One region of the Mesorhizobium sp. RIZ17 genome, then DNA from elsewhere that is predicted to be linked to it. Evidence: predicted binding sites of a transcription regulator. Region 1 holds the regulator's gene; the other holds the start of a gene.

Region 1 (15,057 bases):
AGGCATTCTCACCGAGAGCAAGGCCAGCGAGCCGACGGCGCTGAAACGCGGCCGGCCGCAGATCGGCCTGGCGCTGAACCCTGAAGCCGCCGCGGTGCTGACCGTGGTCTTGTCGCTGAACTTCCTGTCGGTCGCCGTGATCGATTATGCCGGCCAGGTGGTCGCCGAGGAGCAGCAGCGCTTGGACACGCTTGTCATGCCCCGCGACGACTTGATCGGCGAATGCGTGGCGATCGTCCGGCGCCGGCTGCAGGATCCCGACCTCGACGTGAGCAGCGTCGCCCGCATCGCCATGGGCATCCAGGGCATCACCGATTCCCACGCACGGGCCATGCTGTGGTCGCCGATAACGCCGCTGACCGACATTCCTTTCGCCGACATCCTCGAGCAGGAATTCGGCATCCCCGCCACCATGGAGAACGACTGCAACATGATGGCGGTGGCGCTGCAATGGCGCGACCCCGAGCGCTATCGCGACGACTTCATCGCCATCCTCCTGTCGCACGGCATCGGCATGGGTCTGGTGCTGAAGGGCGCGCTGTTCACCGGCACGCATTCCTCGGGCGGCGAATTCGGCCACATGATCCACCGCCCGGGCGGCGCGCTTTGCCGCTGCGGCCGGCGCGGCTGCGTCGAGGCCTATGCCGGCAATTACGCGATCTGGCGCAGCGCCATGAAAATGAGCGAGGACGCCGAGCCGGTCGACGTCGGCGACGCCGACATGCGAGCCCTGGCCGCCAAGGCGCGCGAGAAGGACGGCCCCGAGCGGGAGGCTTACCGTCGGGCAGGCGAGGCGCTTGGTTTCGGTCTCGGCAGCCTGTTCGCCCTCATCGACCCGGCGCCCGTGGCCATGGTCGGCGTCAGCGCGGCCGCCTTCGACCTGATCGAGCCGGCGCTAAGGGAGGCGATCGCCCAGACCGCGGGCGGCCAGCACTCGGAATCGATCTCCTTCGACACCGAGCCTAACGAGCTGCCGCTGATCCGCGAAGGCTGCGCCATGCGCGCGCTGACCTTCGTCGACCAGGAGATTTTCGCGCCGGGCATGCAGGCAAGAGCGGGCAGCGGAAAAAACGTGGCCTGAGCGGCTTTGAAGTGACCGCTGGTCGCTGAGGACAGCAGCAGACGCTTGAGATTAGCGATGGCCCCGCAGCTTCGTCATTCCAGGGCGAAACAGGAGCGAAGCGACGCAGCGCAGACCCTGGAATCCATGCCGTTACTTCGATCGTAGGCGCAGCGGAGCAGAATTCTGCACCGCCCCGGCGCGTCGAAGTCACGGAATGGATCCTCGGGTCTGCGCTGCGTCGCTACGCTCCTTGCTCCGCCCGTGGATGACGACGCTAGAAGCGTCTCGGCTAATCACCATCGCAGATGCCGGGAGCGGAGCCCGTCAGCGCTTCCGCGCCCTATCCCTAATCCTCCCTGATCGCGTAACCCGCCCCGCGAATGGTTCGGATGACGTCGGGCATGCGGCCGTTGTTGACCGCCTTGCGCAGGCGGCCGACATGGACGTCCACCGTGCGCTCGTCGATATAGATCGTCTCGCCCCAGACATTGTCGAGCAGTTGGCTGCGCGAGAACACGCGGCCAGGATGCCGCATCATGAATTCGAGCAGGCGGAACTCGGTCGGGCCGAGCCTTATCTCGCTCTTCTTGCGGTAGACGCGATGCGACTCGCGGTCGAGCACGATGTCGCCGACCTTGAGCACGCTGGACAGCACCTCCGGCTTGGCGCGGCGCAGCAGCGCCTTGACGCGCGCCATGAATTCCGGCGTCGAGAACGGCTTGACCAGGTAGTCGTCGGCGCCGGTCGAGAGCCCGCGCACGCGGTCGCTTTCCTCGCCCCGCGCCGTCAGCATGATGATCGGCAGCCGCTCGGTCTCGGGCCGCATCCTGAGGCGCCGGCAGAGCTCGATGCCGGAAACCGCCGGCACCATCCAGTCGAGCACGAGCAGGTCGGGAACGTTTTCCTGAAGGCGGATTTCGGCCTCGTCGCCGCGGGTCACCACTTCCACCTGGTAACCCTCGGATTCGAGATTGTAGCGGAGCAGCACCCCCAGCGGCTCCTCATCCTCCACCACCATGATGCGTGGCGCGATCATCGGGGTAACCTTCTCGTCAGGCCGCCGGCGCCGACATTGCCGTCTCGTCCTGCTTGGGACGGTTGGCGGGCAATTGCGTACCGGTGAGCACATAATAGGCGTTCTCGGCGATGTTGGTCACATGGTCGCCGATGCGCTCGAGATTCTTGGCGCAGAACAGAAGATGCGTGCAAGCGGTGATGTTGCGCGGATCTTCCATCATGTAGGTCAACAGCTCGCGGAAGACGGACGTGTATTTGACGTCGATGCGCTCGTCGTCGTTGCGCAGCTTGGCCAGCGCAGTGGCGTCGCCCACCATATATTCCTGGGTCACGGCCTGGACCTGGATCAGCACCAGCTGCGCCATGGAATCGATCGAATGCGTGAGGTCGCGCGGCGCGGTGCTGACGCCGACCGCGCCAACGCGCTTGGCGATGTTCTTGGCAAGATCGCCGATGCGTTCGAGATCGCCCGCCATGCGGATCGAGCCGACAACGTTGCGCAGGTCGTCCGCCATCGGCTGCCGCTTGGCGATCAGCGTGATGGCGCGGTCGTCAAGCTCGCGCTGGCGCGCGTCCATGATGGCGTCGTCGGAGACGACGCGCTGCGCCAGCGCATTGTCGGTTTCGAGCAGGGCCCTGGTCGCGCCGCCGACCATGGAGCCGGCCAGATCGCCCATGTCGTTGATAAGCCGGCTGATCTGCCTCAGATCCTCGTCGAAGGAGGCGACGGTATGTTCGGCCATGATGATGTCCTCGTATGAACTCAGCCGAAGCGGCCGGTGATGTAGTCCTGCGTGCGCTTTTCGCGGGGCGAGGTGAAGATCTTCTCGGTCCGGTCGAACTCCACCAGCTCGCCCAGATACATGAACGCCGTCTGCCTCGACACGCGCGCCGCCTGCTGCATGTTGTGGGTGACGATGACGATCGTATAGTCGGCCTGCAACTCGTCGATCAGTTCCTCGATCTTGGCGGTCGACAGCGGATCGAGCGCCGAGGCCGGCTCGTCGAGCAGGATGACCTCGGGCTTCACCGCCACGGTGCGGGCGATGCACAGGCGCTGCTGTTGGCCGCCGGAAAGGCTGAGGCCGCTGGCGTTGAGCTTGTCCTTGACCTCGTTCCACAGCGCGGCGCGCTTCAGCGCCGACTCGACGCGGCTGTCCATCTCGGCCTTGCTGATCTTCTCATACAGCCTGACGCCGAAGGCGATGTTCTCGTAGATCGACATCGGGAACGGCGTCGGCTTCTGGAACACCATGCCGATCTTGGTGCGCAGAAGGTTGAGGTCCTGCGAGCGGTCGAGGATGTTCTTGCCGTCGAGCAGTACCTGGCCCTCGGCGCTCTGCTTCGGATAGAGCTCGTAGATGCGGTTGAGCACGCGCAGCAGCGTCGACTTCCCGCAGCCCGACGGGCCGATGAAGGCGGTCACGCTGCGCTCCGGCAAGGACAGGTTGATGTCCTTCAGCGCCTTCGATTGGCCATAGTAGAAATTGAGGTTCTTGACCTCGATCTTGGCCTTCTCGACGGTCGTGTCGGCTACGTTCAGGTCGGTGGACAACATCGGTTTCATCTGTCCTCTCTGCGTCCGGTCAGGCTGCGGGCGATAATGCTCAGCCCGAGAACCGTAAGGGTGATTATGAGTGCGCCCGTCCAGGCCAGCTGCTGCCATTCCTCGTAAGGGCTGAGGGCGAACTGGAAGATGGTCACCGGCAGGCTGGCCATCGGGGCATTGAGATTGCTCGACCAGAACTGGTTGTTGAGCGCGGTGAAGAGAAGCGGCGCGGTTTCGCCGGAGATGCGGGCGATCGCCAGCAGGATGCCGGTCACGATGCCGGACAGGGCCGCGCGGTAGGCGACCGAGCGGATCACCACCCAGCGTGGCGCGCCGATGGCGGTGCCCGCTTCGCGCAGCGCGTTGGGCACGAGGTTCAGCATGTCCTCTGTGGTGCGCACCACGACGGGGATCACCAGGATCGACAGGGCGACGGCGCCGGCAATCGCCGAGAAGTGCCCCATCGGCCGTACCATCAGCTCATAGACGAACAGGCCGATGATGATCGATGGCGCCGACAGCAGGATGTCGTTGATGAAGCGCACGATCGTCGTGAGCTTCGAGAAGCGCCCGTACTCGGCCATGTAGGTACCGGCCAGCACGCCGATCGGCGTGCCGACGATGATGCCGATGATCGTCATGACGATGCTGCCGTAGATGGCGTTGAGCAGGCCGCCGGCGTCGCCGGGCGGCGGCGTCATCTGCGTGAACACGGCCAGGTTCACCCCGGAGAGCCCCTTATAGAGCAGCGCCCCGAGGATCAACGCCAGCCAGGCGAGGCCGATGCCCGCCGCGACGACGCACAGCGCCATCATCACGGCGTTCTTGCGTTTGCGGCTTTGGTGAAGCGATGCGGCAGTCGACATCGGTCAGGCTCCCGTGCGGCTATCGATGCGCAACAGCATGTAGCGTGCGAGCGCGAGGATGATGAAGGTGATGATGAACAGGATCAGGCCGAGCGATACCAGCGAGGACGTATAGAGATCGCCGTCGGCCTCGGTGAATTCGTTGGCGATGGTCGCCGAGATCGTCGTGCCCGGCGCAAACAGCGAGGCGCTGATGCGGTGGGCGTTGCCGATGACGAAGGTGACGGCCATCGTCTCGCCGAGCGCGCGGCCGAGGCCGAGCATGACGCCGCCCATGATGCCGACGCGGGTATAGGGGATGGTCACGCGCCGGGTCACTTCCCAGGTCGTGCAGCCGATGCCGTAGGCCGATTCCTTCAGCACCGCCGGCACCGTGTCGAACACGTCCTTGGTGATCGAGGTGATGAAGGGCAGCACCATGATGGCGAGGATCAGCGACGAGGTCAGCAGGCCGATGCCGTAGGGCGGGCCGGCAAACAGGCTGGAGAGCCCCGGTATGCCGTGGAAAATATAGATGATGAAGGGCTGCACCGTCGTCTGCAGGAACGGCGCGAAGACGAACAGGCCCCAGATGCCGTAGATGATCGAGGGAATGCCGGCAAGCAGCTCGACCGCAATGCCGATCGGGCGCCGTAGCGGGCGCGGGCAAAGCTCGGTCAGGAAGACGGCGATGCCGATGCCGATCGGCACGGCGATGAGGATGGCGATGGCCGAGGTGACGATGGTGCCGTAGATGGGCGCCAGCGCGCCGAAATTCTCGGTGACCGGGTTCCAGGATTCGGTGGTGAGGAAGGAGAAGCCGAACTTCGACAGCGCCTCCCACGAGCCGGCGACCAGCGAGATCGCGACGCCGCCGAGCAGAACCAGCACGAGGATGGCGGAAAGGCGGGTGGCCGTCCGGAAGGCCATGTCGGTGAAGGCGAAGCGGCGCACTGTCGCTTCTCTGGTCCGCAGGGCGGACGATGTCGCGGCTTCGGAAACGGCTGTCATTTACCCCCTCGCATTTCGAAAGAGACAGGAGGGCGCCCAAAGGCGCCCTCCTTTATTCGCTAGGAATTACATGCCGGAGTAGAGCGGCTTGCCGTTCGCGTCGACGATGTCCTTGCCCCACATCGCCTCGACACTCTTCACGACGGCGTCGGGCATCGGAACATAGTCCAGGCTGGCGGCCAGCTCGTCGCCCTTGGCGTAGGACCAGGCGAAGAACTTGAGCGCTTCGGTCGTGGCCGCGGCGTCGTCGGGCTTCTTGTAGACGAGGATCCAGGTGGCCGACGTCATCGGCCAGGATTCAGCGCCGGCCTGGTTGGCCAGGATGACGCCGTAGCCCGGCTGCGAGCTCCAGTCGGCATTGGCCGCGGCGGCCGAGAAGGCAGCGGCGGTCGGCTCGACCTTCTTGCCGTCCTTGTTGATCAGGTCGGTGTAGGTCAGCTTGTTCTGCTTGGCATAGGCGTATTCGACGTAGCCGATCGCGCCGCCGGTCTGCGAGACGTTGTTGGCGACGCCTTCGTTGCCCTTGGCGCCGATGCCCACCGGCCATTCGAGCGCGGTGTTGACGCCGACCTTCGACTTCCAGTCGGCGCTGACGTCGGCCAGGTAGTAGCTGAAGTTGAACGTGGTGCCCGAGCCGTCCGAGCGGTGCACGACGGCGATCGCCTGGTCGGGCAGCTTGGCGTCGGGGTTGAGCTTCTTGATCGCTTCGTCGTTCCAGTTGGTGATCTTGCCGGAGAAGATGTCGGCCAGCGTCGGACCGTCGAGAACCAGTTCGCCCGGCTTGATGCCCTCGAGGTTGACGACCGGAACGATGCCGCCCATCACCATCGGGAACTGCGCCAGCCCGGTGGAGTTGAGATCCTCGCCCTTCAGCGGCGCGTCGGAAGCGCCGAAGGTCACGGTCTTGGCCTTGATCTGCTTGATGCCGCCGCCGGAGCCGATCGACTGGTAGTTGAGACCGATGCCGGTCTCCTTCTTGTAGGCGTCAGCCCACTTCGCATAGATCGGATAGGGGAAGGTGGCGCCGGCGCCGGAAATGTCGGCTGCCATCGCGGCGGAGATGCTAAGGGTTGATGCCGCAGCCATTGCAATCGCAACGGCCGCCGAGCGGATGAAATGTCTCATGTGGCCTGCTCCTGTTCGGAAGATGGTCTCTCGGCACCCGTTGTATCGGCGCCCGGTGAGGGCAATAGCTCTCGATTATTACAGTCGCATGACAGTTTCGTGTCAGCCCAGTAACGCCCGAACGGGGATGTCTGGAGAGGTCCGCGGCGGCCTCGCGGGACCGGCCGGAGTTTGCCGCGGGAATCAGTAACTTGTCTGACTTTTGAATCAAAAATTATCCCGGCGGCCGGGTCACGGCCGCCGGGAAATAAAATCCGGACGAGAGCGCGTTGCCTGTACGCCAGAGCGGATCATGGCCTGGCCATCGCCGAAAACAGGGTCCGTTGGGGTAGAGTCGACGCTGTTTCTTGTTGGCGGTCGCCGCTCCCGCCCGTAACTGAAAGGCGGAATCGATATGCCCATTGTCCTGGCTTGGCACATGCTTTGATATGGTGCGATCGCACCATACGTATGCGTCAATGCTCCTCGCGGGGTGCCGCCGGTCTGTCTCGCGCTTAGCCGGCGCTGCGCCGGACTTCCGCTTCGGCGCTCAGCCAGCGCTCGAGCTTTTCCAGCAGCGCGCGCGGGCTGATCGGCTTCGGCAGGTAATCGTCCATGCCGGCTTCCAGGCAGCGTTCGCGGTCGCCCTTCAGCGCATGCGCGGTAACGCCGACGATCGGCACATGCGTGCCCATGTCCTCCTCGAGCCGGCGGATAGCGCCCGTCGCCTCCAGCCCGTTCATTTCCGGCATCGACACATCCATCAGGATCATGCGTGGATTGAGCTTGCTGAAGGCGTCGAGCGCCTTGCGGCCGTTGCCGACGATCTCGAATCGGTAACCGGTCTCGCCGAGGATCTGGGTGAACACCAGCTGGTTCACCTCATTGTCCTCGGCCACCAGGATGTCGAGCCCGCGCTCCGCATCGGCGGGGCGTGGACGCGCCCGCCCCGGCGGCGGCTGCAGCATGGCGCGATCCGATGCCGCCGTCGGCGCCGGCGCGGCTTGCGGGGGGCTGCCGCCGCCAACAGCGGGTTGCGCCGCGGCGCTGCTGTGGCGATGGCGCTGGATGGTCGCGACCAGCGTTTCCAGGAGGATGGAGGAGCGCGCCGGCTTGATCAGCTGCGCGTCGATGCCGAGGTCGCGATAGGCCGTGTTGGCGAGCGACTGGTCGACCGAGGTCAGCATGATGATGGGTGTATGCGCCAAGCCCGCCGTGTTGCGCACGATGCGCGCCATCTCGGCGCCTGTCATGCCGGGCATCTGGTAGTCGAGCACGACGCAGTCGACCGGCACGCCATAGGCGGCGGCGGCAATCAGTACCTTTAACCCTTCGGCGCCGCTTTCGGCCGCGCAGGAATCGAACGTCCACGACGCCATCTGCTCGCTCAGAATCGAGCGGTTGACGGCATTGTCGTCGACGATGAGCACGCGCGCGCCGGTGACGTCGATCGGCATGATGCGCTGTCCGCCCTGCTCGGCCCTGGGCAGCGTGACCGTGAACCAGAAGGTCGAACCCTTGCCTTCGGCGCTGTCGACGCCGATCTCGCCGCCCATCATCTCGACCAGCCGCGAGGTGATGGCAAGGCCAAGACCGGTCCCCTCATGCCGCCTGGTCGAGGAGGTGTCGACCTGGCTGAATTTCTCGAACACCAGCTTCAGCTTGTCTTCCGGAATGCCGATGCCGGTGTCGGTCACGGAAATGGTGAGCTTCGTCCCCGCGGGGACCCGGTCGCCCGTCACATCGACCAGAACATGGCCCTCGTCGGTGAACTTCACGGCGTTGCCGAGCAGGTTGGTGACGATCTGCCTGATCCGGCCGACATCGCCGACGAACTGGCCGTCGAGCCCGGGCTGGACACGGACGATGAGCTCGAGGTCCTTCTCCTTGGCGCGCGTCGATACCAGCGTCGCCACGTCCTCGATCGCCTCGGCGAGATTGAAGGGCGCCGGGTCGAGCACCAGCTGGCCGGCATCGATCTTGGAAAAGTCGAGGATGTCGTTGATGATGGTGAGCAGCGCGTTGCCGGATTTGACGATGATGTCGGTGAACGTCTTCTGCTTCGGATCGAGGTCCGACTTTGCCAGCAGCTCTGCCATTCCAAGAACCCCATTCATCGGCGTGCGGATCTCGTGGCTCATATTGGCGAGGAACTCGGACTTGGCCCGGTCGGCAAGCACGGCGCGCCGGCGCGCCTCGCCGAGCTCGGCCTCGCGCTGCTTGAGCTCGGTGATGTCGGTGGTGGAGCCGATGAGATAGAGCGAGCCGTCCGAGGCGATCATCGCGCCCTTGCGCGCGAACTGGTGCCTGACGCTGCCATCCGGCATCGTCACCGTCTCCTCGATTTCCTGCGTCTCGCCGGTGCGCAGCACGGCAAGGTCGCTGGCGACGAAGGCTTCGCCGTCCGCGCCGAAAATCTCGACATCGGTCTTGCCGATGGCTTCTTCCCTGCTGAAGCCTGTGAGATCGCACCAGCCCTTGTTGACGTAGAACTGCCTGAGATCCGAGCGCTTGGCGTAGATCGACACCGGCACGTTGTCGATGAGGCTGCGGAACACCTCGTTCTCGCTCATGCTCTGCCGGAGCACCTGCTCGCGCGCCTTGACGTCGGTGATGTCGGTGCTGGAGCCGACCAGATGGACGGAGCCGTCGATCGCCACCAGCCGGCTCTTGCGCGTCATCAGCTGCCGCACCGTGCCGTCGCGGTGGGTGACGGCTTCCTCGATCTCGCGCCCCGCGCCGGTCGTCACGACTTCGGTGTCGTCATTGCTGAAACCGTCCGCCTCTTCCGTCGCGAAGAGCTCGCGATCCGTCTTGCCGAACACTTCGTCCTTGGCGAGGCCGGTCAGCGCGCACCAGGCCTTGTTGACGAATTCGATGCTGAGATCGTCGGCCTTGATGAAGGCGGCCACCGGCAGCTCGTCCATCACGTGCCGGTAGAGGTCGATCTGGCGCATGGAGTCGCCCAACGCCTTCTCGCGCGTCTTGATGTCGGTGATGTCGACGCGCACGCCGATAAACGTCCCGTCGTCGGTGCGCATGTCATAGACCTGGTACCAGCGCCCGTCGGCGTTGAGGCGTTCGTAGGCGGAACTCGGCAAACGGTACCGCTTGAGCATGGCGTCAAGCCAGCGCTCGGTGTCGACGCCATACAGACCGTCGATCTCGGCGTCGCCGCTCGAGCGGAAGTAGCCGACCGAATGGCCGAGCGACAACGCCTCGCGGAATGTGCGGCCCGGCTGCCAGGCCGGCTTCAGCGCCGGCAGCGTATCCTGCAGCTTGCGGTTGGCGAAGACGAAGCGGTCGTCGCGATCGTAGATGATGACGCCCGCCGGCAGCGACTCCAGCACGATGGCAAGGTTCCTGTGCGCGTCCTCCGCTTCTGTCTCGCGCTGTTTCATGTCGGTGATGTCGACATAGAAGATCAGCCGCTTGCCGCCGGGAAGCGGCGCCAGCGAGGCGATCAGCGTGCGGCCGTCCTTGCGCGGCAACTGCCTGGATCCCGAGGTTCCAGCCCGGATTTCAGCCTCCCGCTCGGCCACATGGCTTTGCCAGGCCTGTTCCTCGCCGCCGAACGGATCGGCATCGCGGCTGGCTTCCATGAGGTCGCGAAAGCGGCTGCCGGCCGGAGCGCGCAGCGGATCGATCTTCCAGAAATCGTAGAACGCCCGGTTGACCACCTCCGCCCGCAATTCGGCATCGAGAACGATGACGCCGATCGGCATCGAATCGACCATCAGGCTCAGATTGGCAAGCGCCTCCGAAGGCCCGGCCATGTCGTGGACGTCACTGGGAAAAGCCCCGTTGCCGCTCATATCCGCCTTGTCGAAATTCCGCGCGCTGTCCGCCCCGACAGTCCCGTCCGTATCCGCCATTCCTACCCCCAAGGCCGAACCGCGCCGGTTCGTCGACGGAATGTGCCCGACAAGCATTAACGATCCGCTAACCATAATGATTGCAACCGCCTGCCCCCGGTGCCGTTGCCGCAAATTCCGGTCGCCGCCGGCTGCGGTAATCCGCCGGTTGGCGATTAAGGCAATGACGCATTATAAGGTGCCTGAGGTGTTGCTAATGTTTGGTCGAATCACGGCTTTCGTCTTGTGCCCGGTGCTGCTTGCGGCGGGCGGCTGCGTGCGCAGCGACGACGGCACGGTGATCGTACCCAGCCGGATGGATGTCAGGCGCGTCTGGGACGAGGCGCCGCCGGGAACGACCGCGTCGCGGCAAATCGCCTCGGACGTGTTTCCTCTGCCGCCAGGCCCGCCGCCGGATCCCGCTGTCCGGCGTCATTCCAGGCCCGCTTCGGCAAGGCCCTCCTACAGCCGGGATTTGCCCGGCACGTCTTCCGCCGAGCAGCCCCCCCTGACCTGCCGGAATGTCGGCGAAACTGGCAAGCGCTACCGCGTCGTCTGCGAGTAAATTTGCCTGGTCAACACAGCCGGGCGCCTCTGCCGCAAGGCAGGGAACGGCGGCCCGATCAAGTCGCGGGGAAGAAGGCCGGCCCGACCACGCACACCGGCTTCGCGTCTGCCAGGACGAGGGCCTCCGACTAATGCGTGTTGAGATTCAGGTCAGGCCGCGCCGAAAATGATGGGTTCCGAGAACCGGAGCGGAGCGTACTTCGGGTACGTGAGCACCGGAAGCGCAGGAAGCCGTCATTTGCAGGCCGGCCTCACCTGAATATCAACACGCCTTAATGCATGTCGCGCAAAAGTGCCCTCGGTTTTGCGGCAACGACATGCATCAAACAAAGGACCTAAAGCGCGTCGCCTGAATCCGTTTCAGCGCGACGCGCTTTAGGTCGGCGATGGCCAAACCCGCGGCGCGATCACGGATCACTGATGAAACCTTTGATGGGCGACAGGCGTTGTTGGCGTTGATGTGAGCCGCGCTGCGCGGAGGAGACTGAAGATGTCCATCCACTTCACCGTCTCTGGCCTGACCAGGAACCTGATCCATTCGCTTGGGCTGGATCATGAGCAGGCGCCGAGACCCCTTACCCCCGAACAGAGCCTTCTCTTGGATTGTTACCTTGCCGGGCAGATCCCGGACTCCGCCTGGAACGATTACGTCTTCGAGATGCCGGAACTGGAAAAGCACGCCCAGATTCGGCGCGCACGCGGTTTGACCTGAAAGCAATTACAGGAAAAGTGTGAGCGGTTAATGCATGTCGCGCAAAAGTGACCTCGGTTTTGCGGCAACGACATGCATCAAACAAAGGACCTAAAGCGCGTCGCCTGAATCCGTTTCAGCGCGACGCGCTTTAGGCTCGGCGTCTTCGCCGTAGTCTTTCGTCCGGAATTGCGTCAAAACAAATAGTCAAGCCTGCTGCTACTTCTTCGGCGAGTTGAACTGCAACGTGAAGACGTTTCCGGCAACGCCTTGCGCCAGCGACGGCGAAAAGCTGAGCGGCAGGCAATCGTTCAGGGCCTTGGTCGCCGCATCGACATAGGCCTTGCGCGCCTTGTCGTCGCCGCCGACATGGATGGCGGTCGTCCTCGGCGGCCCGATCAGCGTGCCGTCGCGCTTGAAGCTGAAGCTGAGCGTGACCGAGGAATTGTCGGAATTGGCCGGCGGTGTCCAGCAGGCGAGCAAGGCGCCGCCGACCTCGTTCATGCTGTTGAGCGACGCGGCGGCCGATGGAAAGGGCGCAATCGACAGCGTGACCGCCATCACCAAGGATCTTGCCATGTTCATCGCGGGTTCCTCGTTGCCATCGCTCAACCGCCTGGCGGCATCGTACGATCCATGACGAGGATGACAACAGGATTTCAGCCTGCCACGTCGGCGCCGCAATCATACTGTCGTGATTGCGGCGCGATGGCCGGAAAAGCAAAAGGCCGGCACGGAGCCGACCTTTCCCTTGCCTCGTCATGGCGCCAGTACATCCGTGGTCGCGGCGAGGACTGCGACCAGTAGACAGGCCTTAGGTAAACGAAACCTTAACCCCGAAGGACTGTTACGCCCTGGCCTGCGATTTCACATGCGCGATGTAGCCGCGCACGTCGCCGGCGGGTTCGGCGTAAGCCTTGCCGAGCTTCTTCTCCAGCGCCGCCATGTATTCCTTCGCCCATTTGGGCAGCGCGTAGTCGATGACCGCCAGGAATTCGAGCGTTGCCGCCAGCCTTATATCGGCGATCGACGGGTTGTTGCCGCCGATGAACGGCTTGCCGTCGCGAAAGAAAGAGTGAAACACCTCGAGCGGCTCGGCGATCGCGGCCATTGCCGCCTTCTGCGCTTCCGATTTCTTGTCGGGGTGGGCGTCGCTGTGACCGACCTCGCCGGCATATTGCGGGAAGCCGAGCGCCGGGTAGGTCGCGCGCGCGACGTAAGGGTAAAGCGTGCCGACCAGATAGAACATGGCGCTGTCGACCATCGCCCGCTTGGCCGGCGCCTTGGGATAGAACTTATCCAGCCCGTGCTTGTTGGCGAGGTACTGCATGATGGCACAGCTTTCCCACAGCACGCCGCGCGGCAGGCCCTTGTCCTCGATCATCGGCGTCAGATGCGCCGGATTGCGCGCCAGGAACTCGGGCGAACGCGTATGGCCCCAGGCATCGGTCTCCGCCGGATCGAGCCCGGCCGCGCGCGCGAACACCCGCACGGTCATGTTGTTGACGCTCGGCCTCAGCATGCTGAGTTTTACACCCGGCTTCTTAGCCGGCTTCACTTTGGCCTTAGGCGCGGCCTTTGCCGTCGCTTTAGGCGCGGCTTTTGCCGTCGCTTTAGGCGCGGCCTTCGCCGTCGCTTTGGGTGCGGCCTTGGCCGTCGCTTTGGGTGCGGCCTTGGCCGTCACTTTAGGCGCGGCTTTTGCCGTCACCTTCGCGGCCGCCTTGGCCGCGGGTTTCTTTGCACTCTTCGTTGCAGCTTTTGCCATGTCGGTCCTCCCTCTGACCCGGTTAATAAGGATTTTTTGCCGCCCTGTTTTCCGACAGGGTTTCGCGTGACCGCTCGACCAGCGCCTGGATGGCGTCGGCCAGGTGCAGTTCGGCGATGTTGTAGTCGCCGCGCGCCACGCGGATCTTGTGCGCCTCCATCAGCACGTCGGCATGGGTGAAGCCGGCCGGCGGGTCGAAGCGGTAGGAGGCGAGCTCGATCAACAGTCCCAGCGGATCCTCGAAATAGATCGAGTCCATGAAACCGCGATCCTTGACGCCGCTGTGCTTGATGCCGCGCTCGTCGAGCCGCGCGACCGCCTGCAGGAAGGTGACCCGCGACACCGAGAACGCGATGTGGTGGACGCAGCCGATATCGGTCGGTGTCCGCCGCCTGACCGGGGTCCGGCTCTCGTCGGTGAAGACGGTGATCAGCCGCCCGTCGCCCGGATCGAAATAGAGATGGCTTTCGCTCGCCTTGTCGAGATTGGGCTGCTCGAAGATGAAAGGCATGCCGAGCACGCCCTCCCAGAAGTCGATCGAGGTCTGGCGCCCGGCACCGACCAGCGTGATGTGATGAACGCCTTGCGACTGCAGCTTCTGCATTGGCTCCTCCCCGCCTGCTCTTGCGCCTTGCCGGCTGGCGGGTTTCCAAGGGCCTGGCCGCGCTTGGACCAGCCCTAGGCACGCGACCGCCGCCCGGTTCTCGTCGCGCTCCGAATTCCGCATCTTGTCGGATCGCGGCCGGAGCATCGATGAGGGGATGCTAATTCAATCCGAGGCGTTGCGCCAGAAGCGCTGACGCTTCACGGGGTAGGCGCGGGCGTCTCGATCCCTCAGGTCGGGATCCAGGCCACGGTCCTGCCGGTATCGCTAGGAACACCTCCGATTCCGGCCGATAAATGAGGCGAAATGGCACCCAGGGGTACTTCCAGGATGTGCGCGATTGCCTTGAGGGTCTTGGTGGAGGCCGTCTTTCCGGAGCGCTCTATCTGCGACAGCATGCTCGGGGTTATTCCGGCCTGGGCGGCGAGCTGCCTTCCGCTCAGGCCGCGCAGGACCCTGACGGCGCGAACCGGGTTCTCGCCGGCGGCGATCCTGTCGAGGACGCGCTTGGGCAAAGGACTGGTGGCGGCAGGCTCGTCAAGCTCGCTCACACCCGCCATCGCGGTCCGCTTGAGTATGCGGAACTGGGATTCCGGCAGCACGACCATGCGCTCTTTCGAGCCCGGGTGCCTGATGAATTGGACGTTTAGCTTCATGGCAACCTTCGACCTACCTTCTTGGACGAGGAAGGGATATCTGCCGAAAGTCAGGGGCGACGATGACGAAAGTCATATTCGTTTGCGGCCGGTTCGGGCTTACGTCAAAGTGGACTGCCGCGCCCCGCGGTTGTTTTTGCGAGAACGAATGATCGATATCGGCACAGAATTACTGCCGGCCGCGCAAGCGGAAGTCATCGGGCTTGCTGTTTTGCGGGCCGACAGGACAGTTCAGCAAAAAGTGGGGCGCTTGGTCGAGTGGCTCCCCGCCCTTGGAGCGGACTGCTGCCTGTGCACGCTGCTGGTCGGCATGGAGGCCGAGATGGCGGCC
Region 2 (15,057 bases), 2.9 Mb from region 1:
GGCCCGCGAGCAGGACGAGGCTGGCGATCCTGAGGCAGCGGTTGCCGCCGGCAAGGCCGATGGCGAGGAACGCCGGCGCATGGATCAGCAGGAAGTTGGCCGCTGTGCCGGTGAAGGCGCCGCCGCGATGCGCGGCCGCCGCCGACAACGCCACGCCGGCCGCGCCGACGAGGCCGGCTGCCAGCACGAGGACGCGGCTCCCGCCGCCTGATGCCTGGGCCGTAAGACTCATCCTGGATGCTCCATGCTGCGGTTGGGCGATGTGCCGGTCAGGACTCGCCAGCTTCAAGCAGCATATGCCGTGCCCGCCGCGACTGGACAATCCAGTTATAGACCGCGCCGAGCGCCATCAGCACCGATGTGCCCAGAAACACCGAGCGCATGCCGAAATGGCCGCCGAAGTAGCCGCCGGACAGCGGTCCCGCGACCTGGCCGACATATTGCGCCGAGATCGCCAGGCCAAGCACATTGCCGCCGATCCCGTCGGGGATGTTGTGGCGGATGACGCTGGTGATGCAGGGCAACAGTCCGCCCAGCGCCAGTCCCATCAGGAAGCGCAGGCCGATCAATTGCCAGCCATTGGTGACGAAGGCCTGCGGAATGAGCAGCAACGCCGAGACGGCAAGGGCGCCGACCACGACGTTCCAGTGGCCGACGCGGTCGGCGAGTTTTCCCAGCCAGGATGAGGACAGGATGGTGCCGAGCGCCGCCGCGGACATGACCACGCCGGCGACCATGGTGACCTTGCTCTGGTCCTCGACGAGCTGCTGCACATAGACGGTGATGATCGGCTCGATCGACATGGTGGCGAAGGCGAGCAGCATGCCGGTGGTCAGCATGGCGATGATCGGCCGCTTGTCGGGAATCTGCGACCAGCCGCTTTTCGGCTTCGCCGTCGAGGCGGGCTTGGGCGCCGGCGGATTCTCCTTGATCAGGAAAGTCGTCGCCAGGAAGGCCAGGAAGATGACGGCGCCGGACAGCAGGAAGGTCGCGCGGATGCCGATCAGCGGCGGCAGCAGCCCACCGAGCAGCGGTCCGACCAGCGAGCCCGCCGTGATGCCCGCCGCCAGCACGCCCAGCGCCCAACCCGAACGCTCCTTCGGCGTCTGCATAGCCACCAGAATTGTCGAACCTGACGAATAGCCACCGGCAAAACCGATCAGCAGCCGAAGCAGCACCAGCTGCCACACACTTTGGACCATGCCGGTCAGCGACATGCAGATCGCCATGCCGAACGAAGCGCGCACCAGCATCAGTTTGCGGCCGTAGCGGTCGCCCAGTCGTCCCCACAAGGGCGCGACCAGTGCTGCCGCGAAGAAGGTCGCACCATAGGCGATACCCGACCACTGCACGATGGCCGCGTGGCCCTCGGCGCCGAGTTGCTCGACGTAAAGCGGCAGGAACGGCAACAGCAGCGTCATGGCGATAAGCGTGCTGAACGAGCCGGCGAAGCAGACGGCGAGGTTGCGCCGCCAATGGATGTTGAAGCCGCTCTGTTCGGATTCGTTGGACGTCATGTCAGGCATGCCAATGCTGGGGTTGTTGCGGATACCGATTTGGGATACCAAGCTGGTATTCGTCATGGACCTGACATTAGCCGCTGTCAATGCGGCGTTGGAAAACGGAACGACAATGTCGCAGATGCAAAATGTCGAAAGGCAGCTTCGCGAGATGATCCTCGGGCTGGAGATCGGCCCGGGCGAACGTTTGACCGAACGCTGGATCGAGAGCCAGTTCGGCGCTTCGCGCACGCCGGTGCGGGCGGCGCTGCTGCGCCTGGAAACGGAAGGGCTGGTCGGCCGCGATGGCCGCGGCTGGACGGTGGCGCCGATCAACCTCGCGGAGCTCGGACAGATCGCCGTCTACCGCGAGGCTGTCGAGGTCGCGGCGGTTCGCCTGACGGCGGCGCTCGACGACCGCGGCGGCATCGAGGTGATCGCGGCGATGCTCGATTCCTGCGATGCCGAGACGCCGCGCGAGGAGTGGCATCGCGTCGGCCTGGATTTCCACATCGAATTGGCAAGGCTTTCCGGCAACGAGTTTCTGCTCAGGGCCGTTCGCGATGCAATGACCAGGCTGTCGCGGGCGCGCTGGCTGGAGGTGCGCGATGAGAAGGCCCTCGGCCGCGCCTGGACCGAACATCATGCCATCCTCGCCGCCGTCAGGAGCGGCGATGCCGAGCAAGCGGCGCGGCTGCTTTCCGCTCACATCGCCGGCAGCCGCGATCGGCTGGTCACCTCACTGCATGACGACCGGCGCGGTCTGCGCGCAAGAGGGTTCGCCGTCGTCGCAGCGTAAGGTCCTGTGGGGTCATTCGCATTAGCGGGCTTGCAACATGGCTGGGAGAATGCTGTAGGAGACGAGGGGGATGAAGGCCGACTACCATTGACCATCTTGCTGAACTCGCGGACGCATGGCCACACTCTCACGAACCGCCGCAAAGCTGTTCTACTACGCGCGCAATTTCGCGCGTGACCGCGCACCGCAATCCCTGTTCCGCGACCGCCTGGCCAGCAGGCTCGAGCAGGCCAGGCTTTCGGGCAAGACGGTTCGCGAGCGACTGAACTACTACAACAAACTGCAACACCCGTTCGTGACCAGTCCGGACGCCATAGCTGTCGGCAAGCTGCCGTCCGCTTCCAGCATGTATTATTACGACCTCAAGGAATTCGCCCGCTATTTCGATCCCGGCCTGCTGATCGATTTCGAATTCGGCGACGTCGTCGGTGTTCCGGAGGTTCCGAGGATCGTCAAGGACCGGCCCATCGGCGACGACAACGCGAACGGCGTGCTGATGAAGCTGAACAAGTTCCGTCACTTCTACATGCCGCCCGACAAGCTGTCTTTCGCCGACAAGCGCCCGATGGTGGTCTGGCGCGGTCACCTCAACAATCCGCTTCGCACCCGATTCGTAGAAAAGGCCGCCGAGCTGCCGATTTGCGATGCGGGTTCCCACAGGGCCGACGCGCCGGATGGGTACCGCAAGCCGTTCCTGAACATCGAGCAGCAGCGGCAGTATCGCTACATCGTCTCGCTCGAAGGCAATGACGTCGCGACAAACCTGAAATGGATCATGAGCTCCAATTCGCTCTGCCTGATGCCGGAGCCGACTTACGAAACCTGGTTTGCGGAAGCCCAGGTCGAGCCCAATGTCCACTACGTACCGCTGCGGCAGGACTTCTCCGACCTGGTCGACAAGGTGGCCTATTTCGAAAAGCATCCCGCCGAGGCGGGGCGGATAACCGCCGCCGCCAACGCCTATTGCCGCAAATTCGGCAATGAACAGGACGAGCAGGCGATCTCGCTGCTCGTCCTCTATAAATATTTCGTGCTGAGCGGACAGATAAAGCCCGACCCGGAAGTCTGGCGCTTTATCACCGGCTGACTGTTTTAGGCATGCGAGCGGTCGAGCACCTTATCGGCCGGTCCGAACCGGTCCCTGGCGGTGAACTGCTGGTGCCAGTAGGGATAAAGCACCGGCGGTCGGCTGACCACGTCAAGGCGCTGCCGTTCTTCTTCGCTGAGCGACAGGCTGGCCGCGGCGAGATTGTCCTTGAGCTGCGCCTCGTTGCGGGCGCCGATCACCAGCGAGCTTACGGCCGGACGTCCAAGCAGCCAGGCAAGCGCGACTTGCGCTCCCGACACCCCTCGCGCGTTGCCGATCTCGACCAGCACGTCGACGATGCGCCACAGGCGGTCCTCGTCGCGGATCGGCGGTTCCTTCCAGCCGCCAAGCTGGCGCGCGGTCGGGCTGTCGCGACGGTATTTGCCGGAGAGCAGCCCGCCGGCCAGCGGGCTCCAGACCAGCACGCCGAGGCCCTGGTCGACCGAGATCGGCAGCAATTCGTATTCGGCCTCGCGCGCTTCCAGCGTGTAGTGGATCTGCTGGGTGACGAAACGGGCCTGATGGCGGCTGTCGCTGACGGCAAGAGCCTTCATCACCTGCCAGCCCGAGTAGTTGGAGCAGCCGATGTAGCGGATCTTGCCCTGGTTGACCAAGGTGTCGAGCGCCGCGATCGTCTCCTCGACCGGGGTGAGGCCGTCCCATTGATGGACGAAATAGACGTCGATGACGTCGGTCTTGAGCCGCTTCAGGCTCTTTTCGCATTCGCGGATCAGATGGTGGCGCGACAGGCCCTCGTCATTGGGGCCGGTGCCGATACGCATGCGCGCCTTCGAGGCGATCAGCACATCGTTCTTGCGCTTGCCGCCAAGCGCCTCGCCGATGATCTCTTCCGACAAGCCGTTGGAATAGACATTGGCGGTGTCGATGAGGTTGATGCCGGCATCGATGCAGGTGTCGATGATGCGTCTGGCTTCCGCGAGATCCGAATTGCCGACGGCGGCGAACGGACCGGTGCCGCCGAAGGTCATGGTGCCAAGCGTCAATGTCGAGACTTTCAAGCCGGATCGGCCCAGCGTGCGGTATTCCATGTCAGTCCTCGCAATTTGTTTGAAAGAAGCGCCGTGGCGAGCGCTGGCAGAGGCGAGGGGATTTGTAGGACAATTCGCGCCGCTTGTCGCCCTGCTGTCGATACGGACCGATCACATATCTTCGAGGTTTGCGACGGGCGATTGCAATAAAACCGTCATTGCGCCTCTGTATCTCAGTCGGCTTACGGAGTGTCCGTCCGGAGCCGGAGCGGATTCCGAAGCGATGATGGCCGACAGGCAGACGGAGCTGCGCGATGAATGAACTGAAATCGAATTCCGGGGCGAAGGACTGGCTCGAAGCCGAACTCGAGGACACGCTCGACGAAGACTATGAGCTGGAGCTTTCCGAGCCGGCGCTCTCGCTCGAGATCGCCAAGATCTACAAGAAATCGCATCCGCCCTCCATGGAGCGCATGACCTATTTCCGCGAGTTGCTCAGGCTGCAGTCCGAGCTGATCAAGCTGCAGTCCTGGGTCGCCTACCACAAGAAGAAGCTGGTGGTGATCTTCGAGGGCCGCGATTCCGCCGGCAAGGGCGGCGTCATCAAGCGCATCACGCAGCGGCTGAACCCGCGCATCGCCCGCGTCGTGGCGTTGCCGGCGCCGACCGAGCGCGAGAAGTCGCAATGGTATTTCCAGCGCTACGTACCGCATCTGCCGGCGGGCGGCGAGATCGTGCTGTTCGACCGCTCCTGGTACAACCGCTCCGGCGTCGAGCGGGTGATGGGCTTTGCCAACGGGGACCAGGTCGAGGAGTTCTTCCACGACGTGCCGGAATTCGAGCGCATGCTGGTCCGTTCCGGCATCACGCTGGTGAAATACTGGTTCTCGATCACCGACGAAGAACAGCAGATGCGCTTCCTGATGCGCATCCACGATCCGATGAAGCAGTGGAAGCTGTCGCCCATGGACCTGCAGTCGCGCGTGCGCTGGGAGCAGTACACCAAGGCCAAGGAAGAGACCTTCGCACGCACCAACATTCCGGAAGCGCCCTGGTTCATCGTCGAGGGCAACGACAAGAAGCGCGCGCGGCTGAACTGCATCGACCATCTGTTGCAGCAGATGCCGTATGAAGAGGTGCCGCACGAGGAGATTTCGCTGCCGGAGCGTGTCTTCAACCCGCAATACGAGCGCCAGGTTCTGCCGCGCGACCTCTACGTGCCGGAGAAGTATTGAGGCGCCTCTTCCTTCTCCCCGTAAACGGGGTGAAGGTGCCCGAAGGGCGGATGAGGGGCGGCGCCGACGTGGGCGGTTGAAATCCCATTCGCCGCAAGGGCAGGTGCCACAGGTGCTTGGCCAACCTCTAACCGGCAGCGCTGCCCCTCATTGCCCTACCGGGCATTTCTCCCCGTGAACGGGGAGAAAGAGCTACTTCGCCTACACCCGCCCGATCATCACATGCGTCGCATCGGCGGTCGCCACCTGCCCGGTACAGCGGTATCCCAGCTTCAGCATGTCGAGCCCGGCGAACAGATGCTCGCCCGAGCCGAGCAGGAGCGGCGAGACAACCAGATGCATCTCGTCGATGAGCTTCTCCTGCAGATATTGACGGACGGTCGAAACGCCGCCGCCGACGCGCACATCCTTGTCGCCGGCAGCTGCCTTCGCCTGTTCGAGCGCCGACTGGATGCCGTCGGTGACGAAGTAAAAGGTCGTGCCGCCGTCCATCTCGATCGGCGCGCGCTTGTGATGCGTCAGAATAAAGGTCGGCACGTGGTAGGGCGGGTTGGGCCCCCACCAGCCTTTCCAGTTGTCGTCCGGCCATTCGCCGCGGCTCGGCGCGAACATGTTGCGACCGAGGATCCAGGCGCCGACATTCTCAAAACTGCGCACGGCAAACTCGTCATCGGTATCCGTCGTCCCGCCATCCTTGCCGATCATCTGTTGGAACGAGCGGGTTTTGATCATCCATTTGTGCAGATTTTCGCCGCCCACGCCGAGCGGGTTGGCGAGGCTCTGGTCGGGGCCGGCGCCGTAGCCGTCGAGCGACAAGGTGAAAGCGTTGACACGCAGCCTGGACATCATTGCCTCCTAAACCAGTTGTAATTTGCAAGCGGTTGTTAGGTAGCTTGGCTGATTGCGAAATGCAAGCGGTATTTTTCCGGTGCGATCGATTTAGGCGATGCCATCCAGGGCCGCAATGATCTCTGCGATGATCGGCTTGGTCTGACGCGGTGCCATCAAAGTACGCGCACGGCCGATCGTTCGATATCAGCCTTCAACATCGGATGAAGACTGTCCCGTGTGGTGATGTCGACTTCGGCCGACATCTTCTCTTCGAGAAATTGTTTGATGACGACGAGGTCGATCAAGGAAAAGCGCCGCGCCGGATCATAGTCTATGAAGAGATCGAGATCGCTGTCCGGCGTGCGTCGCCGCGGGCGGCCGATCCAAACAGATAGAGCGAAGTCGCGCCCATGCCCCTGATGGCATCTGCGTTCTCCCGTAACCGTTCGATGACTTCATTCCTGCTCATGGATGCATTCTAACGAATCCCGTTAGAATTCCAAAATCGCGAAGCAGCCCTAGCCCTTCAGCATCTGGGCCACCACCGGCGCGAAATAGGTCAGCACGCCGTCGCAGCCGGCCCGCTTCAGCGAAAGCAGCGATTCCAGCATCGCCTTCTCGCCGTCGATCCAGCCATTGGCGGCGGCCGCCTTGATCATCGAATATTCGCCCGACACCTGATAGGCGAAGGTCGGCATCTGCAGCTCGTCCTTCAGCCGGCGGATGATGTCGAGATAGGGCAGGCCCGGCTTCACCATCAGCATGTCGGCGCCTTCGGCGAGGTCCTGTTCGGCCTCGCGCACCGCCTCGTCCGAATTGGCGTGGTCGATGTAGTAGGTCTTCTTGTCGCCCTTGAGCAGGCCGGCGGTGCCGACCGCCTCGCGATAGGGACCGTAGAAGGCCGAGGCGAATTTCGTCGCATAGGACATGATCGCCACGTCCTGAAAACCGTTGGCGTCGAGCGCGTCGCGGATGGCGCCGATGCGGCCGTCCATCATGTCCGACGGCGCGATGATATCGGCGCCCGCCGCCGCCTGGATGACGGCCGCGGCCGCGACCTGCTCCACCGTCTCGTCATTGACGATGACGCCGTCGCGCAGGATGCCGTCATGGCCATGGCTGGTGAACGGGTCGAGCGCCGCGTCGGTGATGATGCCGATCTCCGGCACCGCGTCCTTGATGGCTCGTGTGGCGCGGTTGATGACATTGTCCGGATCGAGGATGTGCGAGCCGGTCTGGTCGCGTAGCGCAAGCTCGACATTGGGGAAGGTGGCGATGGCCGGGATGCCGAGCTTGGCCGCGCGCTCGGCTTCCTTCACCGCGAGGTCGATGCTCAGGCGATAGACGTCGGGCATGGCTGCGATCGGCTCGCGCGTGTTCTTGCCGTCGACGACGAAGATCGGCCAGATCAGGTCGTTCACCGAAAGCTGGTTCTCCTGCACCAGCCGGCGCGACCAGTCGGCCTTGCGCATGCGCCTGAGCCGCCGGCTGCCGGTGATCTCGTCGACGCTGCGCGCGCCGGCAGGTTTTGCGGGGGTGAATTTGTTCATGGCCGAAAACTCTCTTTTGGGCCGGCTTTTACCACGCGTCTCCGCCCCTGACCAATGCGACACGATTGTGCCAGCCTAGGTGCAGGTTCCTCGCCCCGCAACGCGGGGAGAGGTGTCCGCGAAGCGGGCGGAGAGGGGCCTTCGAAGGGCGCTCCCCTCTCCGTCGCGGCTGCGCCGCGCCACCTCTCCCCACTGCATGGGGCGAGGAAACGCTTTCACGGCTGTCCGTGCCCTGACAAGATCTGCGCCGCGCCCCTGATCGCGACCCGGAACGCCTCGTCGAAGCTGACGCCGCGCGCCTGCCAGCGATAGGTCTTGCCGTGGTCGGCCAAGCGCCAGTCGGCGACCCAGCCGAGTTCCTTGTCGCTCCACACGATGCTGCCGGCGAGCGCCCGGGCCGCTCCCGCTTTTTTCGCGAGCTTGTCGAGCCGTGCCATATCGGCCCCCGAAAGCGCCTTCTCACCGAGGCCGCCAAGCTGTCCGGCCTTTGGAAAGATGACGCGCATCAGCATCGGATCGGTCGCATTGGCGAAGGATTCACGCATCGTCTTGCCCTGGTCCTCATCCGCCGTCAGCACGAAATGCCGCGCGCCCTGCTCGGCGGTCATGAAGACGGCAATCGGCGACCGCTCGCCGAGCCATGGCCTGCTGCCGAGCTGCGCCAGAAGCTTGTTGACCACGGCCGGCTTGTAGAGGCAGGTCAGGTCGTGCGGCCGGTCATGCGTGCCTTGCTCGTCATGGATCGGAATGCCTTCCAGCCGATCATGATAGCGGAAGGATTGAACGAAATGACCGGCCTTGTCGCGCAGCGCCAATATCTCCGGTTTCTGCGTCAGGCGCTGGTCGCCCGAGACCTTGACCAGCACCTTGTCGAGGCATTCGCGAAAGCCGATCTGCCGGTTGACCTCTCCGGTGCCGGTGACGATCGCCTGCGCTTGGTAAAGGTCGTTGGTCGTCGCGGCATGCGCGGCAACCCCCAATGCGAGGAGACCGACCAATCCAACCACGAAGCGAGAAATTCCAGGCATGTCGGTCTGCTCGAAACCTGTCGGGGCGCGGGCGTGGTGCTTTGCCGGTTACCTAACATCTGGCGCGGCCGCCCGCTAGCGCAAGGACCGCCACCATTGACGCGTTCTCATGCCGCCTTTAGCACTTCTCCGCCCGCAGGCGCGGGGGAGGATTCTCTCATTATGGATTTTGGCGGAGGCGACGAGATCCGCTTCGAGCGGCTGGGCAGAGCGGGCGTGGTCACCTTGACCCGGCCCAAGGCGCTCAACGCCGTCACGCACAACATGGTCAAGGCGCTCGGCAGGGCGCTCGACGCCTGGGAGCAGGATGCGGGCGTCGGCGTCGTCGTCGTCAAGGCCGAGGGCAGGGCGTTTTCCGCCGGCGGTGATATCCTGCACATCTATGAGGCCGGCCGGGCCGGCAGGCCGCCGGTCGACTTCTTCGCCGACGAGTACCGGCTCAACGCCCGCATCGCGCGCTTCAAGAAGCCCTATGTCGCGCTGATCGACGGCATCGTCATGGGCGGCGGTGTCGGCATCTCCTTCCATGGGTCGCATCGTGTGCTGACCGAAAACGCGCAATTCGCGATGCCCGAGGTCGGCATCGGCTTCTTCCCCGATGTCGGCGCCAGCCACTTGCTGCCGGATCTCGGCGGCTCTTTCGGCATGTATCTCGGGCTGACGGGAAATCGCATCCGCCATGGCGATGCGCTGTGGTCGGGGCTGGCCACCCACACGATCAAGGCCGAGGACCAGGCGGGCTTGCTCGATGAGCTGGCGACAAGCGGCGACGCCAATGCGGAGCTGCGCGATTTCTTCGTGCCGGCCAAACGCGAGACCGAGCGGCACGACCTGGAAGCGATCGCGCGCCATTTTTCGCAGAGCTCGCTCGGCGGCGTCATCGACAGTCTGGAGCGGGCAGGGGCGGAGGATGCTTTTGCCGCAAAGACGCTGGCGACGCTGAAAACCCGCTCGCCGACCAGCCTCAACGTCGCCTGGCGCCAGATCAGCGCGGGATCGACGCTGTCGATGGACGAATGCATGAAGATGGAGTTCCGCATCCTCAACCGCATGCTGGCCGGCCATGATTTCTATGAAGGCATCCGCGCCGCCATCATCGAGAAGGGCTCGACGCCCGCGTGGCGGCCGGCGGGCCTGGATGAGGTCAGTGCTGCCGACATCGACGCCTATTTCGCGCCGCTCGGGGATAAGGAACTCGCGCTGTGAGCGAGGTCACCTCCAGGCGCGTGGTGCTGCAGCCTTCGACCACCGAAGTCATCTTCGCCTGGTTCCAGCGCGTCATCGCCGGCTACTGCCTTTTGTTCGGCATCCTCTACTGGATCCGCCTGATCGGCATCTATCCGGGCGAGTTGTGGCGCTTCGACCTGATGCCGGTGCATTGGCAGGTGGCGGCGGCGACGCTTGCCGTCTTCTTCCCATTCGCCGCGGCGGGCCTGTGGATGCTGGCGTCCTGGGGGCCGGTGATCTGGTTCATCTGCGCGGTGACCGAGACGGTGATGTATGCCGGTTTCCCCGACCTCTTCGGCCACCGCATCCTGATCGTCGTCTCGCATGCCTGCGTGGCCTTGCTCTACATCGTCTTTCGCGTCACCATTTGGCTGCAGAAGCGCCAGCTCCGCCAATGAGCATGATGCCGAAAAGTGTGAAGCGGTTTTCGGACGACATCATGCTCCACTCATAGAGCCGGCCGAAGACGGGCCTCCCGGGCCGATTTCCGAGCCCGGTTTCCCCCAAAATCCATTGGCTAAATCTTTAGGTTAATTGTTCTTGCTCGGGTGACCGATCGTTAAGCGTCTTCCGAAACCTCTTACCGGTAAGCTCTTGTTAGCCCTGGCGTTTAAGTCGAATTTTATGAGTATTCGATAGTGTCGCGATCAAGGTGAAAAACAAAAAATCACCAAGGCGACAAACGAGAGGCAAAGACAATGATCAATTCGCGTCCGGCGGCGAAGACCGCAAACGTATCCGACGATCGCCGCGAGGCTATCCGCTCGCTGTACATGGAATCGCTGCAGCTGGTGGAGCGCCTGCACCGCCGCCTGCTTGACGTGATCAAGGACGAGTTCGACCGCAACGGCCGTTCCGACATCAACGCCATCCAGGCGCTGCTGCTCTTCAACATCGGCAACTCCGAGCTGACCGCCGGCGAGCTGCGCTCGCGTGGCTACTATCTCGGCTCGAACGTCTCCTACAATCTGAAGAAGCTGGTCGATCTCGGCTTCATCAACCACCAGCGCTCGCGCATCGACCGCCGTTCGGTCCGCGTCTCGCTGACGCCGAAGGGCAACGAGGTGGCCGACGTCGTCGCCGGCCTCTACGAGCGCCATGTCGGTTCGATCGAGGCGGTCGGCGGCATCAACACCGACGAATTCAAGCAGATGAACCGCGCCCTGCAGCGCCTGGACCGTTTCTGGAACGATACGATCGCCTATCGGATGTAAGAGCTACGAACTGGAACGGGAAGCCGCGCCGAAGAAGTGCGGCCCGGGGGAAAGAATAGGGAGGGGCCGGTGCCGAAACGCGCCGGTCCTTTTCTTTTTTGCGAAGGCAGGCAACCGCGGAAAGCGCTGATGCAGAAAAGCATCGGTATTTTTTCCTTCATTGCGCCACCACAACCAAATCGCGGGCCAAGGCCACGTTGCCGCCATAATCGCGGGCAATGCGAAGTGTGGGTGATGCTGCGGGCCTGTGCCCTGCGCTCCTTGGAACCTGGGTGGCGGCAGCGCGTTTCTGGCAGCCGGCGATGCGGGTCATGGTTGGCGAATTGTTAAGTTCGCCGCCCCTAGAGTGCGGACAAGCCGCCCTGCAAGCGAGTTGAGCGAGAGCGATAAAGCAAGAATGTCTGCCATGAGAACCAGCCGCCGTTTCTTCCTTACCGGAGCCTCCGCGCTCGCTGCTGCCATGGTCGCAGGCCATGCCAGCGCGCAGGACGTGGTCGGGGACATCCTGAAATCCTCGACGCGTGGCAATTGGGACGACCAGTTCGACGCCCGCGCCAGCGACACCAACAAGGTCGCCTCGACGCTGCCGATCTTCAGCCAGCAGACGGTCGCCTTCACCGAGCAGGCGGTGGCGCAGTACCAGAACATCGTCTCCCAGGGTGGCTGGGAGCAGGTGCCGGCGACCAAAAAACTGCAGCTCGGTGACGACGATCCGGATGTCGTGCCGCTGCGCAAGCGTCTGATGGTTTCGGGCGACCTGCCGCAGAGCGCCGGCATTTCGACGGCCTTCGATTCCTATGTCGACTCGGCGGTCAAGCGCTTCCAGCTGCGTCATGGCCTGCCGGCCGACGGCGCCATGGGCAAATACACCTATACGGCGATGAACGTCTCGGCGCAGATCCGGCTCGGCCAGTTGCAGACCAATCTGCAGCGCCTGAAGGAAAAGGCCGGCACGCTCGGCAGCCGTTACGTGCTGGTCGACATCCCTGGCGCCCAGATCGAAGCGGTCGAGAACGAACGCGTCGTGCTTCGCCATACCGCGATCGTCGGCAAGATCGACCGCCAGACGCCGATCGTGAATTCGAAGATCAACGAGATCATCGTCAATCCGTACTGGAACGCGCCGGTCTCGATCGTGCGCAAGGATATCATTCCGCTGATGCGGAAGGACCCGAACTACCTCAAGGAGAGCCACATCCGGCTGTTCGCGCCCGACGGCAGCGAGGTCGATCCGATGAACGTCGATTGGTCGACGGACGATGCCGCGAAATACCGTTTCCGCCAGGATCCGGGCAGCAATAACGCCATGGCCTCGGTCAAGATCAACTTCCCGAGCCCGGACGGCGTCTACATGCACGACACGCCGCAGCAGAGCCTGTTCGGCAAGCTGATGCGCTTCGATTCCTCCGGCTGCGTGCGCGTCCAGAACGTGCGCGACCTCGTCACCTGGATCCTGCGCGACACGCCCGGCTGGGATCGCCAGCATTTCGAGGCGGCTATCAAGACCGGCGAGAACACGCCGATCCAGGTCGTCAATCCGGTGCCGGTGCATTTCCTCTATCTGTCGGCCTGGTCGACGGGTCCGGGCGTCGTGCAGTTCCGCGACGACATTTACGGCCTCGACGGCGCCCAGGAGCTGCAGATCAGCTCGGCGCAGTAAATATCTGATCTTGGATGCAAAAAGGCCGCTCTTGCAGCGGCCTTTTTTGTTGGATGAGGCGCTGTCGGCCGCGGGTAGAGCCGCGTCTGCAGATAGGAGGCGCCGAATCCTGCATCGTCGCGAGAACGCCACTCTGGCGTCTTCGTCGGTAGGCGGCGCATACGCCGCTTCGACATGCGTCATCAATCGTGGCCGGCGGACGGCATTGCTGGACGGCGCGCGTTCAATTGCGCATGGTCGGATCAGATCAGCTCGGCATTTGGGCAACCGGAATCGTGCCATGGACGTCGCCGTCTTCATTCTCGTCGTGCTCGCCTTCGTCACCGTTTCCGGCGCGGCGGTGCGGCTGGTGCGCGTGCCGCTTCCGGTGCTGCAGATCGCGATCGGCGCCGCCCTGGCATGGCCAGCGCGTGGCTTCCATCTCGAAATCGATCCGGAACTGTTCCTGCTGGTGTTCATTCCCCCGCTGCTGTTTGGCGATGCGTTCTCGGCGCCGAAGCGCGAGCTCATAGCGTTGCGCGGCCCGATCCTCGACCTCGCCATCGGGCTCGTCTTCTTCACCATCGTCGGCTTCGGCTACGCCTTGCACTGGCTGGTGCCGAGCATTCCGCTGGTGGTCGCCTTCGCTTTGGCCGCCGTGCTGTCGCCGACCGACGCGGTCGCCGTTTCCTCGATCGTCGACCGCAATGTCGTCCCGGCCCGGCTGATGCACATATTGGAGGGCGAGTCGCTGCTCAACGACGCCTCTGGTCTGGTGATGTTCCGCTTCACGGTCGCGGCAGCGCTGACCGGCGGCTTTTCGTTTGCCGCGGCATCCCTGAGCTTTGTCTTTGCCGTGGCAATAGGCATCCTCGCCGGTGTCGCGGCGCTGTTCATCGCCGCGAAGTCGTTGCAGATCCTTGGCCGCATCACCAGCACACCGGCCGAAGCGCAGGTGCTGGTCATGGTGCTGCTGCCCTTCGTCGCCTATCTGATCGCCGAGCATTTCGGCGCTTCGGGCATTCTGGCGGCGGTCACGGCCGGCCTGCTGACAGGATACTCCGGCATAGTCCGCCACATGGCGGTCTCGGCGCGCATCCAGACGATCTCGCTCTGGTCAATGCTGATCCTCATGTTCAACGGCTCGCTGTTCATCCTGCTTGGCCTGCAATTGCCCGACATCATCCGCAAGGTGCCACCGGAGCTGACGACCCGGCACTGGCTATTCGAGCCGGCATTGACCGTGCTGTTGCTCACGCTCTGCCTGATCGCCTTGCGCTTCGTCTGGATCTGGATCGGCGATATCGGCGCCGTGCTTGCCGCGCGGCTTGGCAAGCGCAAGGCTGAACCCTTTGGTTTTCGTGTCCGGCTCGCCGGTTCGATCGCCGGCGTGCGCGGCGCGGTGACGCTGGCCGGCATCCTCTCCCTGCCGCTTACCTTGCAGGACGGCTCGCCGTTCCCGGCCCGCGACCTGGTCATCTTCCTTGCCGCCGGCGTCATCATCTGCTCGCTGGCGATCGCCAGCCTTGCCCTGCCGACGGTGGCGCGGGGCCTCGTCGAACCCGGCGAGCATCCGGGTGCCGCGGAAGAGCGCCGGGCCCGCGTCAGCGCCGCCAACGCGGCCATCGCCAGGATCGAAAACCTCGCCAGCGACGGCAATGAAGGAGAGGCGGCGGACATGAAGCTCGCCATCGCCGAGAGCGTCGCATCCATCTACCGGCGGCGCATCTCGCTTTCCGACGGCGCCGATGAAGCCCGCGCCGAGGCCCGCGAAACCGGGCGGATCGAGCTGGAACTCAGGCTTGCCGGCATCGAGGCCGAGCGCGCGGAACTTCAGGCCATGTTCCGCCGCGGCGACATCAACGACCACACGGCGCGCAAGCTGTTCACCGAAATCACCTTCTCCGAAGCGACCCTCAAGGGGCGCCTACCGCGGGATTAGTGCCGGTCGGCCAGTCT

What was found. Region 1 encodes PhoB, which activates phosphate uptake and scavenging genes when phosphate is short. Its sites were predicted from a motif close to TGTCATNNANCTGTCAT; they were not measured.
Positions count from the first base shown of each region.
Region 2: a site for PhoB is predicted at 4,577-4,593, ahead of ppk2 (polyphosphate kinase 2). Genes of this name have one in related genera too.

Region 1 covers NZ_CP147861.1:1,238,229-1,253,285, forward strand. Annotated here, with positions in the region: gene WDX12_RS06100 (ROK family protein) at 1-1,081, shown strand, start outside; gene phoB (phosphate regulon transcriptional regulator PhoB) at 1,410-2,099, opposite strand; gene phoU (phosphate signaling complex protein PhoU) at 2,116-2,823, opposite strand; gene pstB (phosphate ABC transporter ATP-binding protein PstB) at 2,844-3,647, opposite strand; gene pstA (phosphate ABC transporter permease PstA) at 3,644-4,495, opposite strand; gene pstC (phosphate ABC transporter permease subunit PstC) at 4,499-5,485, opposite strand; gene pstS (phosphate ABC transporter substrate-binding protein PstS) at 5,552-6,610, opposite strand; gene WDX12_RS06135 (response regulator) at 7,105-10,464, opposite strand; gene WDX12_RS06140 (hypothetical protein) at 10,661-11,008, shown strand; gene WDX12_RS06145 (hypothetical protein) at 11,501-11,722, shown strand; gene WDX12_RS06150 (hypothetical protein) at 11,921-12,280, opposite strand; gene WDX12_RS06155 (glutathione S-transferase family protein) at 12,549-13,466, opposite strand; gene WDX12_RS06160 (VOC family protein) at 13,489-14,070, opposite strand; gene WDX12_RS06165 (helix-turn-helix domain-containing protein) at 14,301-14,726, opposite strand; gene WDX12_RS06170 (sensor histidine kinase) at 14,875-15,057, shown strand, end outside.
Region 2 covers NZ_CP147861.1:5,259,983-5,275,039, forward strand. Annotated here, with positions in the region: gene WDX12_RS25500 (DUF423 domain-containing protein) at 1-232, opposite strand, end outside; gene WDX12_RS25505 (MFS transporter) at 270-1,517, opposite strand; gene WDX12_RS25510 (GntR family transcriptional regulator) at 1,633-2,298, shown strand; gene WDX12_RS25515 (glycosyl transferase family 90) at 2,414-3,385, shown strand; gene WDX12_RS25520 (aldo/keto reductase) at 3,391-4,434, opposite strand; gene ppk2 (polyphosphate kinase 2) at 4,689-5,609, shown strand; gene WDX12_RS25530 (dihydrofolate reductase family protein) at 5,811-6,455, opposite strand; partial or broken gene WDX12_RS25535 (nucleotidyltransferase family protein) at 6,614-6,909, opposite strand; gene hemB (porphobilinogen synthase) at 6,959-7,990, opposite strand; gene WDX12_RS25545 (DUF2066 domain-containing protein) at 8,206-9,018, opposite strand; gene WDX12_RS25550 (enoyl-CoA hydratase/isomerase family protein) at 9,181-10,224, shown strand; gene WDX12_RS25555 (DUF6163 family protein) at 10,221-10,643, shown strand; gene ldtR (transcriptional regulator LdtR) at 10,944-11,459, shown strand; gene WDX12_RS25565 (L,D-transpeptidase family protein) at 11,866-13,119, shown strand; gene WDX12_RS25570 (Na+/H+ antiporter) at 13,400-15,040, shown strand.